DNA from 3 places in the Streptomyces sp. NPDC087263 genome. Region 3 is predicted to be linked to each of the others. Evidence: riboswitches for the same ligand, from Rfam matches in the RefSeq annotation. Region 3 holds a riboswitch; each other region holds the start of a gene.
What was found. Region 3 has a riboswitch for thiamine pyrophosphate ahead of thiC (phosphomethylpyrimidine synthase ThiC). Riboswitches for the same ligand answer to the same signal wherever they lie in the genome.
Positions count from the first base shown of each region.

Region 1: it holds a riboswitch for thiamine pyrophosphate, as region 3 does, so the genes downstream of both, thiO (glycine oxidase ThiO) here and thiC (phosphomethylpyrimidine synthase ThiC) in region 3, are expected to answer to the same signal.
Region 2: it holds a riboswitch for thiamine pyrophosphate, as region 3 does, so the genes downstream of both, ACIPC1_RS05725 (thiamine ABC transporter substrate binding subunit) here and thiC (phosphomethylpyrimidine synthase ThiC) in region 3, are expected to answer to the same signal.

Region 1 is NZ_JBIUYT010000001.1:224,762-229,325, forward strand. Features, by position in the region: gene ACIPC1_RS01020 (NAD(P)/FAD-dependent oxidoreductase) at 1-875, opposite strand, end outside; gene ACIPC1_RS01025 (hypothetical protein) at 1,003-1,380, opposite strand; TPP riboswitch at 1,433-1,545, shown strand; gene thiO (glycine oxidase ThiO) at 1,543-2,739, shown strand; gene thiS (sulfur carrier protein ThiS) at 2,736-2,948, shown strand; gene ACIPC1_RS01040 (thiazole synthase) at 2,952-3,746, shown strand; gene pknB (Stk1 family PASTA domain-containing Ser/Thr kinase) at 3,991-4,564, shown strand, end outside.
Region 2 is NZ_JBIUYT010000002.1:110,065-114,628, forward strand. Features, by position in the region: gene ACIPC1_RS05715 (ABC transporter ATP-binding protein) at 1-186, opposite strand, end outside; gene ACIPC1_RS05720 (ABC transporter permease) at 187-1,863, opposite strand; gene ACIPC1_RS05725 (thiamine ABC transporter substrate binding subunit) at 1,839-2,930, opposite strand; TPP riboswitch at 3,010-3,128, opposite strand; gene rlmN (23S rRNA (adenine(2503)-C(2))-methyltransferase RlmN) at 3,177-4,283, opposite strand; gene ACIPC1_RS05735 (phosphatidate cytidylyltransferase) at 4,397-4,564, opposite strand, start outside.
Region 3 is NZ_JBIUYT010000004.1:116,040-120,603, forward strand. Features, by position in the region: gene ACIPC1_RS13825 (hypothetical protein) at 1-295, shown strand, start outside; gene thiC (phosphomethylpyrimidine synthase ThiC) at 441-2,264, opposite strand; TPP riboswitch at 2,257-2,413, opposite strand; gene ACIPC1_RS13835 (YibE/F family protein) at 2,485-4,137, shown strand; gene ACIPC1_RS13840 (SsgA family sporulation/cell division regulator) at 4,241-4,564, opposite strand, start outside.

The DNA.
Region 1 (4,564 bases), on a different contig from region 3:
AGAAGGCGGTCCTCGTACCTTCCCGAAGGGAAGGAAGCGCAGTCGCCGACCGCGTACACGTCCGGCACCGAGGTGCGCAGATGGTCGTCTGCCACGACCTCGCGGTGGGCGCCGAGCTCGATGCCGGAGCCGCTGAGCCAGCCGGTGGCGGGGCGCGCGCCGATGCCGACGACGACGGCGCCCGCGGGCACCCGGGAGCCGTCGTCCAGCACCACCGCGCCGGGCTCGACGCGCTCCACGCGCGCGTGGGTGCGCAACGAGGCCCCGCTGTCCGCGTACCAGGCGGCCATCGGCGCGGCCACCTCGGCGGGCAGCGCCCCGGCGAGCGGCCGGTCGGCCGCCTCGATGACGGTCACCGCGCACCCCGCCTCACGTGCCGCGGTGGCGAACTCGGCGCCGATCCAGCCCGCCCCCACCACCACGATGTCGTGCTGCTGGGCGAGCACGGGACGCAGCCGCTCGGCGTCGTCCAGGGTGCGCAGCAGATGTACCCCGGGCACGCCCTCCGCGCCCGGCAGCCGGATCGGTTCCGCACCCGTCGCGATCACCAGGACGTCGTACGGCACCGGCCCCGCGGCAGTGTCCAGCTCATGGTCTTCGGGGCGTACGCCGAGCGCCTCCCGCCCGAGCCGCAGGTCGATGTCCAGTGCCTCGAAGTCGAGGTCGAAGGCGGAACCCTCGGCCTTGCCGAGCAGTACCGCCTTGGACAGCGGTGGCCGGTCGTACGGCTGGTGCGGCTCCGCCCCGATCAGCGTCACGCCGCCGCCGAAACCCTGTTCCCGCAGGGCTACCGCGGTCTGCACGCCGGCCATGCCCGCGCCCACGACGACGACCTGCCGTACCGTCCGCTCCTGAACCTGCGTCTCCTCGGTCACCTGATCACCATAGACAGCTGACAATGCGTCAGTCAGGGGGCGTGCTCAGTGACCTGCTCCACACCGCCCGTCCTGACCTGCTCCACGCCACCCATCCTGACCTGCTCCGCACGACTGGGCCGCACCGCTAGGACGGACCTGCTCCGCACCGCTGGGCCGCACCACTCGGACGGACCTCTTCCACCACACTGGTCCCGCTGCCCCGCTGCGACTCCCACTCCCAGCTCTCCTCCAGGCGTACGCGCCCGCCGGGCAGCTCCGCCACGCGGGACACGCAGTGCCCCGAGGAGGTGCTGCCGTCGCGCTTCAGCTGTACGTACCGGAAGTCGAGGCGGTCGCCCTCGCGGGTACCCAGGAGATGACCACGTACGACGTCGCCGCCTTCGTATTCGGCCCAGATCTCGCCGTCCCGCTCGTGGTACGTGAAACGGGTGCGCGTACCCACCTGACCCGGCGCCTGGTCGGCGACCGGGGACAGGACGAGGCCGTCGAGCGAACGGGCCACGGACGGAGGCTCCCTTACTGAGACATACGGCGGCGAGCTAGGCTGGCCAACGTAAAGCACTCGCGGGAGTCCGGACGCACCGGGCTGAGAGGGAGGCTGGACGGCCTCCGACCGTACGAACCTGATCCGGGTCATGCCGGCGAAGGGAGGGGCTGGACGCCCATGTCGCATACACCGTCCGACACATCTCGTACATCCCTGTCATCGGGCACCTCAGACGTCCTTGTCATCGGGGGCGGAATCATCGGGCTGGTGACGGCCTGGCGGGCCGCGCAGCGCGGGTTGACGACCACGCTGGTGGATCCCGAGCCCGGCGGCGGCGCCGCGCAGGTCGCGGCCGGCATGCTCGCCGCCGTCACCGAACTGCACTACGGCGAACAGACCCTGCTGGGCCTCAACCTCGCTTCCGCACACCGCTACCCGGACTTCGTCGCCGAGCTCACCGAGGCGACGGGCCAGGACCTCGGCTACCGCCGGTGCGGCACCCTGGCCGTCGCACTGGACGCCGACGACCGCGCCCACCTGCGCGAACTGCACACCCTGCAACGTCAGTCGGGGCTCGACTCGGAGTGGCTCAGCGGCCGTGAGTGCCGCCGCCTGGAGCCGATGCTCGCGCCCGGCGTGCGTGGCGGTCTGCGGGTCGACGGCGACCACCAGATCGATCCGCGCCGACTGGCGAAAGCCCTGGTCACGGCATGCGAGCGGGCCGGAGTGGTGTTTTGCCGCAAGTGGGCCGAGCGCCTGGGCGTGGTACGGAACCGGGCCCAGGGAGTCGTCACCGGGGACGGCGGCAAGCTGTCGGCCGGGCAGGTGGTCCTCGCCGCGGGCAGCCTCAGTGGGCGCCTCGCGGGCGTTCCCGAGGACGTACTGCCGCCCGTGCGCCCCGTGAAGGGGCAGGTGCTGCGGCTGACCGTGCCACGGCCGTACGCGCCCTTCCTCAGCCGCACCGTGCGCGCCGTCGTGCGCGGCAGTCACGTCTACCTGGTGCCGCGCGAGAACGGCGAGCTCGTCGTCGGCGCGACCAACGAGGAGCTCGGCTGGGACACGACGGTGACCGCGGGCGGCGTGTACGAGTTGCTGCGCGACGCCCATGAGCTGGTCCCCGGGATCACCGAGCTGCCGCTCACCGAGACCCGCGCCGGACTGCGCCCCGGCTCGCCCGACAACGCACCGCTGCTCGGACCGACCGAGCTCGACGGGCTCCTCCTGGCGACCGGGCACTACCGCAACGGCGTCCTGCTGACACCCGTCACCGGTGACGCGATGGCGCATGCCCTGACCACCGGTGAACTGCCGGACGTGGCACGCCCCTTCACCCCCAAGCGCTTCAGCCCGGCCCGCACGGAGCAGCCCGTATGAGCATCCTCGTCAGCGTCCTCGTCAACGGAGAGCGGCAGCGGATCGCCGCCGGCACCGCTCTCGACACGCTCGTCGCGGCGCTCACCCCGGCCCCGTCCGGTGTCGCCGCCGCGCTCAACGAAACCGTCGTCCCGCGCGGGCAGTGGTCGTCCACCGCCCTCTCCGAGGGAGACCGCGTCGAAGTCCTCACCGCCGTCCAAGGAGGCTGACCCATGGCCGACGATCCCTTTCTCCTCGGTGGTACGTCCTTCACGTCCCGTCTGATCATGGGTACGGGGGGTGCGCCGAGCCTGGATGTCCTGGAGCGCTCGCTCGTCGCCTCCGGCACGGAGCTGACGACGGTCGCGATGCGGCGCGTAAACGCTTACGTGCACGGTTCGGTGCTGTCCGTCCTCGACCGGCTCGGCATCCGGGTACTGCCGAACACGGCGGGCTGCTTCACCGCGGGCGAGGCCGTACTGACCGCCCGCCTCGCGCGCGAGGCGCTGGGCACCGACGTGATCAAGCTGGAGGTCATCGCCGACGAGCGCACACTGCTGCCCGATCCGATCGAGCTGCTCGACGCGGCGGAGACGCTGGTGGACGACGGATTCATCGTGCTGCCGTACACGAACGACGACCCGGTGCTCGCGCGGAAACTGGAAGACGTCGGGTGCGCGGCGATCATGCCGCTGGGCTCGCCGATCGGATCCGGGCTCGGGATCCGGAACCCGCACAACTTCCAGCTGATCGTGGAGCACGCGCGCGTGCCGGTGATTCTGGACGCGGGGGCCGGTACGGCGTCCGATGCCGCGCTCGCGATGGAGCTGGGGTGTGCGGGGGTGATGCTCGCGTCGGCCGTGACGCGGGCGCAGGAGCCGGTGCTGATGGCCGAGGGCATGCGGCATGCGGTGGAGGCGGGGCGGCTTGCCTACCGTGCGGGGCGGATTCCTCGGCGGCACTTCGCCGAGGCGTCGTCCCCTGCGGAGGGGCTCGCTCGGTTGGATCCGGAGCGGCCGGCGTTCTGACCTTCGGCCGTCCGTCGGCGGTGGGTGCGGCTTCAGGATTTCCCCGCCCGCGCACCCCCCGTTTCCACCCTGTTGGAAGGTGTGCGTCTCCCGTGGGGGTCCTCGCCGTCGGCGGCTGCCGCTTCTCCTCGGGGTCGGCGTGCCCTCTTGGCCGTGCGACGTGCGTCACAGGTCGGCTTCAGTCCAGACCCGGTATCGGCTGAACGGGTGGGGGGTGACAGTGGCGGCTCGTAGACTCACCTGCGTGGATACGACCCTTCAGGACCCGCTTGTCGGGCAGCTGCTCGACGGCCGCTATCGCGTGGAAGCGCGGATCGCGGTCGGCGGGATGGCCACGGTCTACCGGGCCCTGGACACCCGCCTCGACCGTGTGCTCGCCCTCAAGGTGATGCATCCGGCCCTGGCCGCCGACGGCTCGTTCGTCGAACGGTTCATCCGTGAGGCCAAGTCGGTGGCCCGGCTCGCGCACCCCAATGTGGTGCAGGTCTTCGACCAGGGGGCGCACGGGTCGTACGTCTACCTGGCCATGGAGTACGTCGCCGGGTGCACCCTGCGCGACGTGCTGCGCGAGCGCGGGGCCCTCCAGCCGCGGGCCGCGCTCGACATCCTGGAGCCGGTGCTCGCCGCGCTCGGCGCGGCCCATCGCGCCGGGTTCGTGCACCGCGACATGAAGCCGGAGAACGTCCTCATAGGGGATGACGGCCGGGTCAAGGTGGCGGACTTCGGCCTCGTACGGGCGGTGGACACCGTCACCAACACGACGGGCGCCGTCCTCGGCACCGTCTCCTATCTCGCCCCCGAGCAGATCGAGCACGGCA
Region 2 (4,564 bases), on a different contig from region 3:
GTCGAGGAACACCCGGCCCGCGTCGAGCGTCTGGAGCCCGGCCACCACCCGCAGCAGCGTCGACTTGCCGCTGCCGCTCGGCCCCAGTACACACACGATCTCGTGCTCGGCGACCGCGAGGTCGACGGCATCGAGCACCGCCCGCCCGCCGAAGCGTACGGTCGCGGTCTCAAGGCTCAGCAGCATCTAGAACTCCCCGGTCCGGTCGGTCCGTACCCGCTCCAACAGCAGCAGCGCCACCGCGCACACCACCATCAAGATGGTCGAAAGGGCCATCGCCTGGCCGTAGTTGAGGTCGCCCGCGCGCCCGAGCAGCCGGGCCACGGCGACCGGCAGCGTGGGATTGTCGGGCCGTGCGATGAAGACGGTCGCCCCGAACTCGCCCAGCGACACCGCGAAGGCGAACCCGGCCGCGACCAGCAGCGCCCGCCGCACCATCGGCAGATCGACCTCGCGCCACACCCGCCACGGCGACGCCCCGAGCACCGCGGCGGCCTCCCGCAAACGCCCGTCCACCGCCCGCAGCACGGGCAGCATCGTCCGTACGACGAAGGGGACACCGACCAGTGCCTGCGCGAGCGGCACCAGGATCCAGCTGCTTCTGAGGTTGAGCGGTGGCTCGTCCAGCGCGATCAGGAACCCGAACCCGACGGTCACCGCCGACACGCCCAGCGGCAGCATCAGCAGCGCGTCGAAGCCTCGTACGAGACGGCCCGCCCGTCTGGTGAGGGCGGCGGCCGCCAGACCGCCGATGAGTACGGCGATGGCGGTGGCGGCGAGCGCGTACTGCAGCGAGTTGCCGATGGCCTCGATCGGCGGGACGAGGAAGATGCCGCTGTCGTCGGTCGTCAGCGCCCTGTAGTACCCGAAGTCGGGGGCGCCCAGGGAGCGTTGGACCAGCACAGCGAGCGGCAGCACGAGCAGCACGGCGATGGTCGCGAGGACCCCGGCGAGCAGCGCCCACTGCCCGGCACCGCGTGGCCGGCGTGCGGTCGTCTCCGGGGCCACCAGACGCAGGGCGGTCTCCCGGCGCCGTACGGTCCAGGCGTGCACGGCGAGGATCGCGCCCACCGCCACGAACTGGATGATCGTCAGCACCGCCGCCGTGGAGAGGTCGAAGATCTCCGAGGTCTGCCGGTAGATCTCGACTTCGAGGGTCGAGAAGGTGGGACCGCCGAGGATCTGCACCACACCGAAGGAGGTGAAGGTGAAGAGGAACACCATCAGCGCGGCGGCGGCAACGGCCGGGCTCAGGGCCGGCAGCGTCACCTTGCGCCAGGCCGCGAACCGGGAGGCGCCGAGCATCCGGGCGGCCTCCTCCTGACGCGGGTCGAGCTGCGACCAGAGCCCGCCGACGGTACGGACGACGACCGCGTAGTTGAAGAAGACGTGCGCGAGCAGGATCGCCCAGACGGTGGTGTCGAGCCGTACGCCCCACAGTTCGTCCAGCAGCCCGCCCCGGCCGACCAGCGCCAGGAACGCCGTACCGACGACGACCGTCGGCAGCACGAACGGCACGGTCACCACCGCCCGCAGCACCTGCTTGCCCCTGAAATCGAAACGCGCGAAGACGTACGCGCCGGGGAGCGCGATCAGCAGTGTGAGCGCGGTCGAGGCAAGCGCCTGCCAGGTGGTGAACCACAACACGTGCCGGATGTCGGACTGCGCGAGGACATCCCCGATCCGCCCGAACTGCCAGACCCCGTCGACCTTGAGGCCGCGGGCCACGATCGCCGCCACGGGGTAGGCGAAGAAGACGCCGAAGAACGCGATCGGCAGGGCCATCAGCCCGAGCCGCGCCGCACCTCCCCGACGGGACTTCCTTCGCGCCCGGGGCGTTACTTCAGTACGAGTGAGGTCCACGACTTGACCCACTGGTCACGGTTCTCGGCGATCTTGCTGGGGGCCATGGTCTCGGGGTCCTTGGCCTGCGGCCCGAACTCCGTGAACTCGGCCGGCACCTTCGCGCCCTCCACCACCGGGTAGACGAACATGTTCAGCGGCATGTCGTCCTGGAACTGCTTGGTGATCAGGAAGTCGATGAGCGCCTCGCCGCCCTTGGTGTTCTTCGCGTTGCTCAGCAGCCCCGCGTACTCGACCTGCCGGAAGCAGGTGCCGGTCGCGACGCCGGTCGGCGCGGTCGTCGGCTTCGGGTCGGCGTAGATGACCTCGGCGGGCGGCGAGGAGGCGTAGGAGACGACGAGCGGACGGTCCGCCTTGGCCTTCTTGCCGCCCGCGGACCCGGAGAAGTCCTCGTTGTACGCCTGCTCCCAGCCGTCGACGACCTCGACGCCGTTGGCCTTGAGCTTGGTCCAGTAGTCCTGCCAGCCGTCGTCCCCGTACTTCGCCGCGGTCCCGAGCAGGAAGCCGAGGCCAGGCGAGGAGGTGGAGGCGTTCTCGGTGACGAGCAGGTTCTTGTACTCGGGCTTGATCAGATCCTCGAAGGACTGCGGCGGCGTCAGCTTGTGCTCGCTGAAGTAGGCCTTGTCGTAGTTGACGCAGATGTCGCCCGTGTCGATGGGCGTCACCCGGTGCTTGTCCTCGTCGACCCGGTACTCCGGGAGGATCTGGTCCGAGCCCTTGGCGTCGTACGACTGGAAGAGCCCGTTGTCGAGCGCGCGGGACAGCAGGGTGTTGTCGACGCCGAAGAAGACGTCGCCCTGCGGGTTGTCCTTGGTGAGGATCGCCTTGTTGACGGCCTGCCCCGCGTCGCCGTCCTTGAGGACCTTGACCGTGTACCCGGACTCCTTCTCGAAGGCGCTCAGCACGTCCTTGGAATAGGCGAAGGAGTCATGGCTGACGAGAGTCACCGTCTTGGAGTCACCACCGCTCCCGGAACCGGAATCGGTCGAGCCGCACGCGGAGAGCGTGACGAGCCCCAACCCCACACCGACAGCGACGACGGCCGTGATCGTCTTCTTCTTGCTCACTGAATTCCTCCTGGGATGACCAGGAAGAGACGCGGCCCTGCCCGGGAACCTCTGACAGTTCCCGGGCAGGGCGCAACAGCTTGAGTATTGACCGAACTTCCTACCCAGAATGACCTGGGCAAGGTTCTGAGGGTCTGCGGCCCACCGGTGGCCCGGCTACCGCACTCTCAGCGCTGTGGCGCTCCCCTGTCGGAATATGAAGATGTAGGTACCTAAGGATGCACGTACGCAGCCATGTTGCCCAGGTTACCGCTCGGTGGCCGCGAGCTGACCGCACGCCCCGTCGATCTCCTGACCGCGGGTGTCCCGAACGGTGACCGGCACCCCGTGGGCCGCGATCGCCTCGACGAACGCCTTCTCGTCCTCGGGCCGCGAGGCGGTCCACTTCGAACCCGGCGTCGGGTTCAGCGGGATGAGATTGACATGCACGGGCTTGCCCTTGAGCATCCGCCCGAGCCGGTCGCCACGCCAGGCCTGGTCGTTGATGTCCCTGATCAGCGCGTACTCGATGGAGAGCCGGCGCCCGGACTTCGCCGCGTACTCCCAGCCGGCGTCCAGCACCTCCCGCACCTGCCACCGCGTGTTCACGGGGACGAGGGTGTCGCGCAGCTCGTCGTCGGGCGCGTGCAGGGAGATGGCGAGGCGGCACTTGAAGCCCTCGTCGGAGAACCGGTTGATCGCCGGGACGAGCCCGACGGTCGACACGGTGATGCCCCGCTGCGAGAGGCCGAGCCCGTCCGGCTCGGGGTCGGTCAGCGCGCGGATCGCCCCGACCACCCTCTTGTAGTTGGCCAGCGGCTCACCCATCCCCATGAAGACGATGTTGCTGAGCCGCGACGGACCACCCGGGATCTCGCCGTCCCGAAGCGCCCGCATGCCATCGACGATCTGGTGCACGATCTCGCCGGTGGAGAGGTTCCGGTCGAGCCCGGCCTGCCCGGTCGCACAGAACGGGCAGTTCATGCCGCACCCGGCCTGCGAGCTGATGCACATGGTCACCCGGTCCGGGTACCGCATCAGCACGGACTCGACGAGCGTGCCGTCGAACAGCCGCCACAAGGTCTTGCGAGTGGTCTCCTGGTCGGTCGACAGATGCCGCACGACCGTCATCAGCTCGGGAAGCAACGCCTCCTGAAGCTTCCCGCGCGAGGCGGCCGGGATGTCCGTCCACTCCGCGGGGTCGTGCGCGTACCGCGCGAAGTAGTGCTGCGACAGCTGCTTGGCACGAAACGGCTTCTCACCGATCGCGGCAACCGCTTCCTTACGCTCAGCGGGCGTGAGATCGGCAAGATGCCGCGGCGGCTTCTTGGCTCCGCGCGGGGCGACGAATGTGAGTTCTCCGGGCTTAGGCATGGCCGTACCAGTGTCGCAGACATACGGAGAGGGACTCGCCGCCCTGTGGACAACGAGCCCCTCACCGACAAACCCGCACGTCAGCGACGTACAGACGCATACACAACAGCAGGTCAGCCCGACCCGACGAAGATCACCAACAGCAGCCACACCACCGGAGCTGTGGGCAACAGCGAGTCCAACCGGTCCATGATCCCGCCGTGACCCGGCAGCAGCGTGCCCATGTCCTTGATGCCCAGGTCCCGCTTGATCATGGACTCGCCGAGGTCGCCCAGCGTGGC
Region 3 (4,564 bases):
GGCCGGAGCACACGGCGAGCTCGACGAACAGGTCGCCCGGGCCAGGGAAGCCTGGCGCGAGGCTCTGCTGGAGCGCGGCATCCTGCCGTTCCTCCGGGAGGCTCTCGCGGATCCGGGCTCGGCAACATTCGGCCGTCCGTCGCCGACACCGACGAGCCGCATGCCGCAACTGGGCTACAACCGGCCGGGGTTCAGCAGCCCCGACGGCGGCCCGGCAGCCGGCCAACGCCCGAGCTACTCAAGCCCGGACTTCTCCAGCCCGGACTTCGGAGGGCCCGAACACCAGCCGGAGTGACACCCGGCCGTGACCGCGCCGCTCAACCTCCAACCGCCCGAGCTCGCCGGCTACATGCTCGAACACGTCGCAGCCTGCGGAGCCCGCCGACCGGGCAGTGCACCGGACCTGTCCCAACAGCCCCGGCGCACTGCCCGCGTTCCAGTCAGTCAGCCAGCGGCAGATACACCCGGTTCCCGCTCGCCGCGAACTCCTTCGACTTCTGCAGCATCCCCTCGGCGACCTCCTCGGCGGAGGCCCCCGCGGCCGCCGTACCGCCGAACTGCTCGGTGATGCTGTGGCTGATCTTCATGGAGCAGAACTTCGGCCCGCACATGGAGCAGAAGTGGGCTGTCTTGGCAGGCTCGGCCGGGAGGGTCTCGTCGTGGAACTCCCGTGCCGTGTCGGGGTCGAGGGCCAGGTTGAACTGGTCCTCCCAGCGGAACTCGAAACGGGCGTCGGACAGCGCGTCGTCCCATACCTGCGCACCTGGGTGCCCCTTGGCGAGGTCGGCTGCGTGGGCGGCGATCTTGTAGGTGATGACGCCGGTCTTCACGTCGTCACGGTTGGGCAGGCCCAAGTGCTCCTTGGGCGTGACATAGCAGAGCATGGCCGTGCCCCACCAGGCGATCATCGCGGCACCGATACCGGAGGTGATGTGGTCGTACGCCGGAGCGACGTCCGTCGTCAGCGGGCCGAGCGTATAGAACGGAGCTTCATCACAGATCTCCTGCTGAAGGTCGATGTTCTCCTTGATCTTGTGCATCGGGACATGTCCCGGGCCCTCGATCATGGTCTGAACGTTGAAACGCTTCGCGATCGTGTTGAGTTCCCCGAGCGTCCTCAACTCCGCGAACTGCGCCGCGTCGTTGGCGTCCGCGATCGACCCCGGCCGCAGCCCGTCCCCGAGCGAGTACGTGACGTCGTACGCGGCGAGGATCTCGCACAGTTCCTCGAAGTTCTCGTAGAGGAAGCTTTCCTGGTGGTGGGCCAGGCACCACGCCGCCATGATCGAGCCGCCGCGCGAGACGATACCGGTCTTGCGGTTCGCGGTGAGCGGTACGAACGGCAGGCGCACGCCCGCGTGGACCGTCATGTAGTCCACACCCTGCTCGGCCTGCTCGATGACCGTGTCCTTGTAGATCTCCCAGGTCAGCTCCTCGGCGCGGCCGTCCACCTTCTCCAAGGCCTGGTAGAGCGGCACGGTGCCGATCGGCACGGGGGAGTTGCGCAGTACCCACTCACGGGTGGTGTGGATGTTGCGGCCGGTGGACAGGTCCATGACCGTGTCCGCGCCCCACTTCGTGGCCCAGGTCATCTTGTCCACCTCCTCCTCGATGGAGGAGGTCACCGCGGAGTTGCCGATGTTCGCGTTGACCTTCACCAGGAACCGCTTGCCGATGATCATCGGCTCGATCTCCGGATGGTTGACGTTCACGGGCAGCACCGCGCGACCGGCGGCGATCTCCTCGCGTACGACCTCGGCGGCGACGTTCTCGCGAACCGCCACGAACTCCATCTCGGGCGTGATCTCACCGCGCCGGGCGTACGCGAGCTGTGTCACGGCCTGTCCGGAGCGGCCACGGCGCGGCTGGCGCGGCCGCCCCGGGAAGACCGCGTCGAGGTTACGGAGGCCGCCGCGCGGTGAGGTGTGCTTGACCCCGTCGTCCTCAGGACGGATCGGGCGGCCCGCGTATTCCTCGGTGTCGCCGCGGGCGATGATCCAGTTCTCACGCAGCGGTGCCAGACCCCTGCGTACGTCGGTGTCGACGGTCGGATCGGTGTACGGGCCGGAGGTGTCGTACAGCGTGACGGACTGGCCGTTGGTGAGGTGTACCTGACGGACCGGCACCCGCAGATCGGGGCGCGAACCCTCGACGTACGCCTTGTGCCAGCCGATGGACTGCCCGGCCCCGTCGTTCTGGGCAGGGGAAGAAGCCCCGTCCGTCTGACTGGAGGCAGACGTGCCTACTACGTCCTTGTTGGTCATGAGACCTACTCCCTACGCCGGCATTACCCGGTAACAGGTTCGGCGGTCGACGCAGCGGATTCCGTCTGCCGATGTTTCATGTGAAACATCGCTGAGACGAAGGTCAGCGCCCTCTCAGCCCGGTGCTCCGAGCTCCCGCGTGTGCAAAGGTGCCTCCACGCTAGCGTCACATCGGGCGCGCTGAACAGTGGGCCCCGTCCGTTCTTGCGATGATCGGTCGGTGACCACGATGCAGCAGCCCCCTATTCCGCCGTCCGAGCCGCCGCACGGACATGGTCCCGGCGACGGTCACGGGCACGGCCGCGGCCACGACCAAGGGCACGGACCTGGTGGCGGCAGAGGGCGCGGCGACGTCCCGGGGCCGGGCGGTAGGCAGGAGCCTGGCGGCGGCCACGGGCCTGGTGGCGGGCAGGGGCCTGGTGGTGGGCAGGGGGCCGGTGGGTGGCATGGGCCCGGTGACGGCCCGGGAGCAGGCGGCGGGCAGGAGCCTGGCGGCGGCCATGGGGCTGGTGGCGGCCAGGGGTCCGGCGACAGCCACGGCCATTCGCACAGTCACAGCCATGGCCCCGCCGCCCCCGTCTCCAAGCATCTGCGCAAGGTCATCGGCGCGGTGCTGATCCCGTTCGCCGCCGCGGTCGTCGTGGGGCTCGTGGTGCTCTGGCCGGGGGGCGCCCCGGGGCACGAGCGCACCGGCGTCGGTTTCGACCGGCAGACCCAGCAGGCGACGGTCACCAAGATCGACAAGGTGGACTGCGATTCCGTGAACGCCTCGGGGGAGACCCCGACCGGCGACACGTCCACCGCCGAGGGCTCCTCGGCACAGCAACAGGCGACGGGTGACTGCAAAAAGGCGACGATCCGGGTCGACACCGGCAGCGACAAGGGCCGTACGTTCACCGAGATCGTCCAGCCGGACCAGTCACGCCAGTTGCACCAGGGCGAGAAGGTCGTGGTCGCGTACGAGCCCTCCGCGCCGAAGGACTTGCAGTACTCGGTCAGCGATGTGAACCGCAGGATCCCGATGACACTGCTCGCCGGGATCTTCGCGCTGGTCGTCGTGGGGGTGGGCCGGCTGCGCGGTGTCATGGCGCTGGTCGCACTGGCCGTCAGCTTCATGATCCTGACGTTCTTCATCCTGCCCGCCATCCTGCAGGGCTCGAACCCGCTGGGCGTGGCGGTCGTCGGGGCAAGCGCCATCATGCTGATCGCCCTCTACATGTGCCATGGCCTCTCGGCCCGGACATCGGTGGCGGTGATCGGCACCCTGCTCTCGCTGCTGCTGATCGGGTTTCTCGGCTCCGTGTTCATCAGCTGGGCCGCGCTGACCGGCAACACGGACGACAACACCGGCCTGATCCACGGGTTGTATCCGAACATCGACATGAGCGGTCTGCTGCTCGCGGGCGTCATCATCGGTTCGCTCGGTGTGCTCGACGACGTGACGGTGACGCAGACCTCCGCGGTCTGGGAGCTGCACGAGGCGAATCCGGCGATGGGCTGGCGGGGGCTGTACCGCGCGGGCATCCGCATCGGCCGCGACCACATCGCCTCGGTCGTCAACACGCTCGTCCTGGCGTACGCGGGCGCGGCGCTGCCCCTCCTGCTGCTCTTCTCGATCGCAGAGAGCAGCGTGGGCACTGTCGCCAACAGCGAACTGGTCGCCGAGGAGATCGTGCGCACCCTGGTCGGATCGATCGGCCTGGTCGCCTCTGTTCCGGTCACCACCGCACTGGCCGCCCTGGTCGTCTCGGCCGACCGCACGGGGGCTCCGGCCGGCCTGCCCGGGGCTGGGGCTCCTGGCGACCCTGCGGAGCCCGTGGGGGCCGCCAGGACGCCGGTACGCGGCGGGAAGGGCCGCCGCCGCAAGCACTGAAGCCACGTGGCGCCCAAGGGCACTTGACGCGCGCCGCGACCGCTGTCCCGTACGCGGGGCCGGTTGAGAGGAAGCGTTACTCCACTCGGGAGCGAGGCGGCGCTCAGCCCGCGCTCTGCTCCTCCGCCAGGATGCGGTCCAGCGCCTCGTCGAGGTGGGTGTCGAAGTCGGCGAGGGAGCGCTCCTGCCCGAGCGGCACCAGCTTGTCCGTGCGGTCGAGGAACGCCACGAGCGGCGCCGCACCGGACCTGAACAGCGCGTGATCACCGCCGACCTGAAGCCGGATCAGCACCTCACCGAACGCGTCCGGGTCGGCGGGTGCGATGTGCACATCGCCGTCGCCACACGGCCGGCCCACGCCGTCGACCAGCAACTCCCGTCCGAACGCCCAGGTCACAGGTGCGTCGCCGGGCAAGTGAAAGGTCAG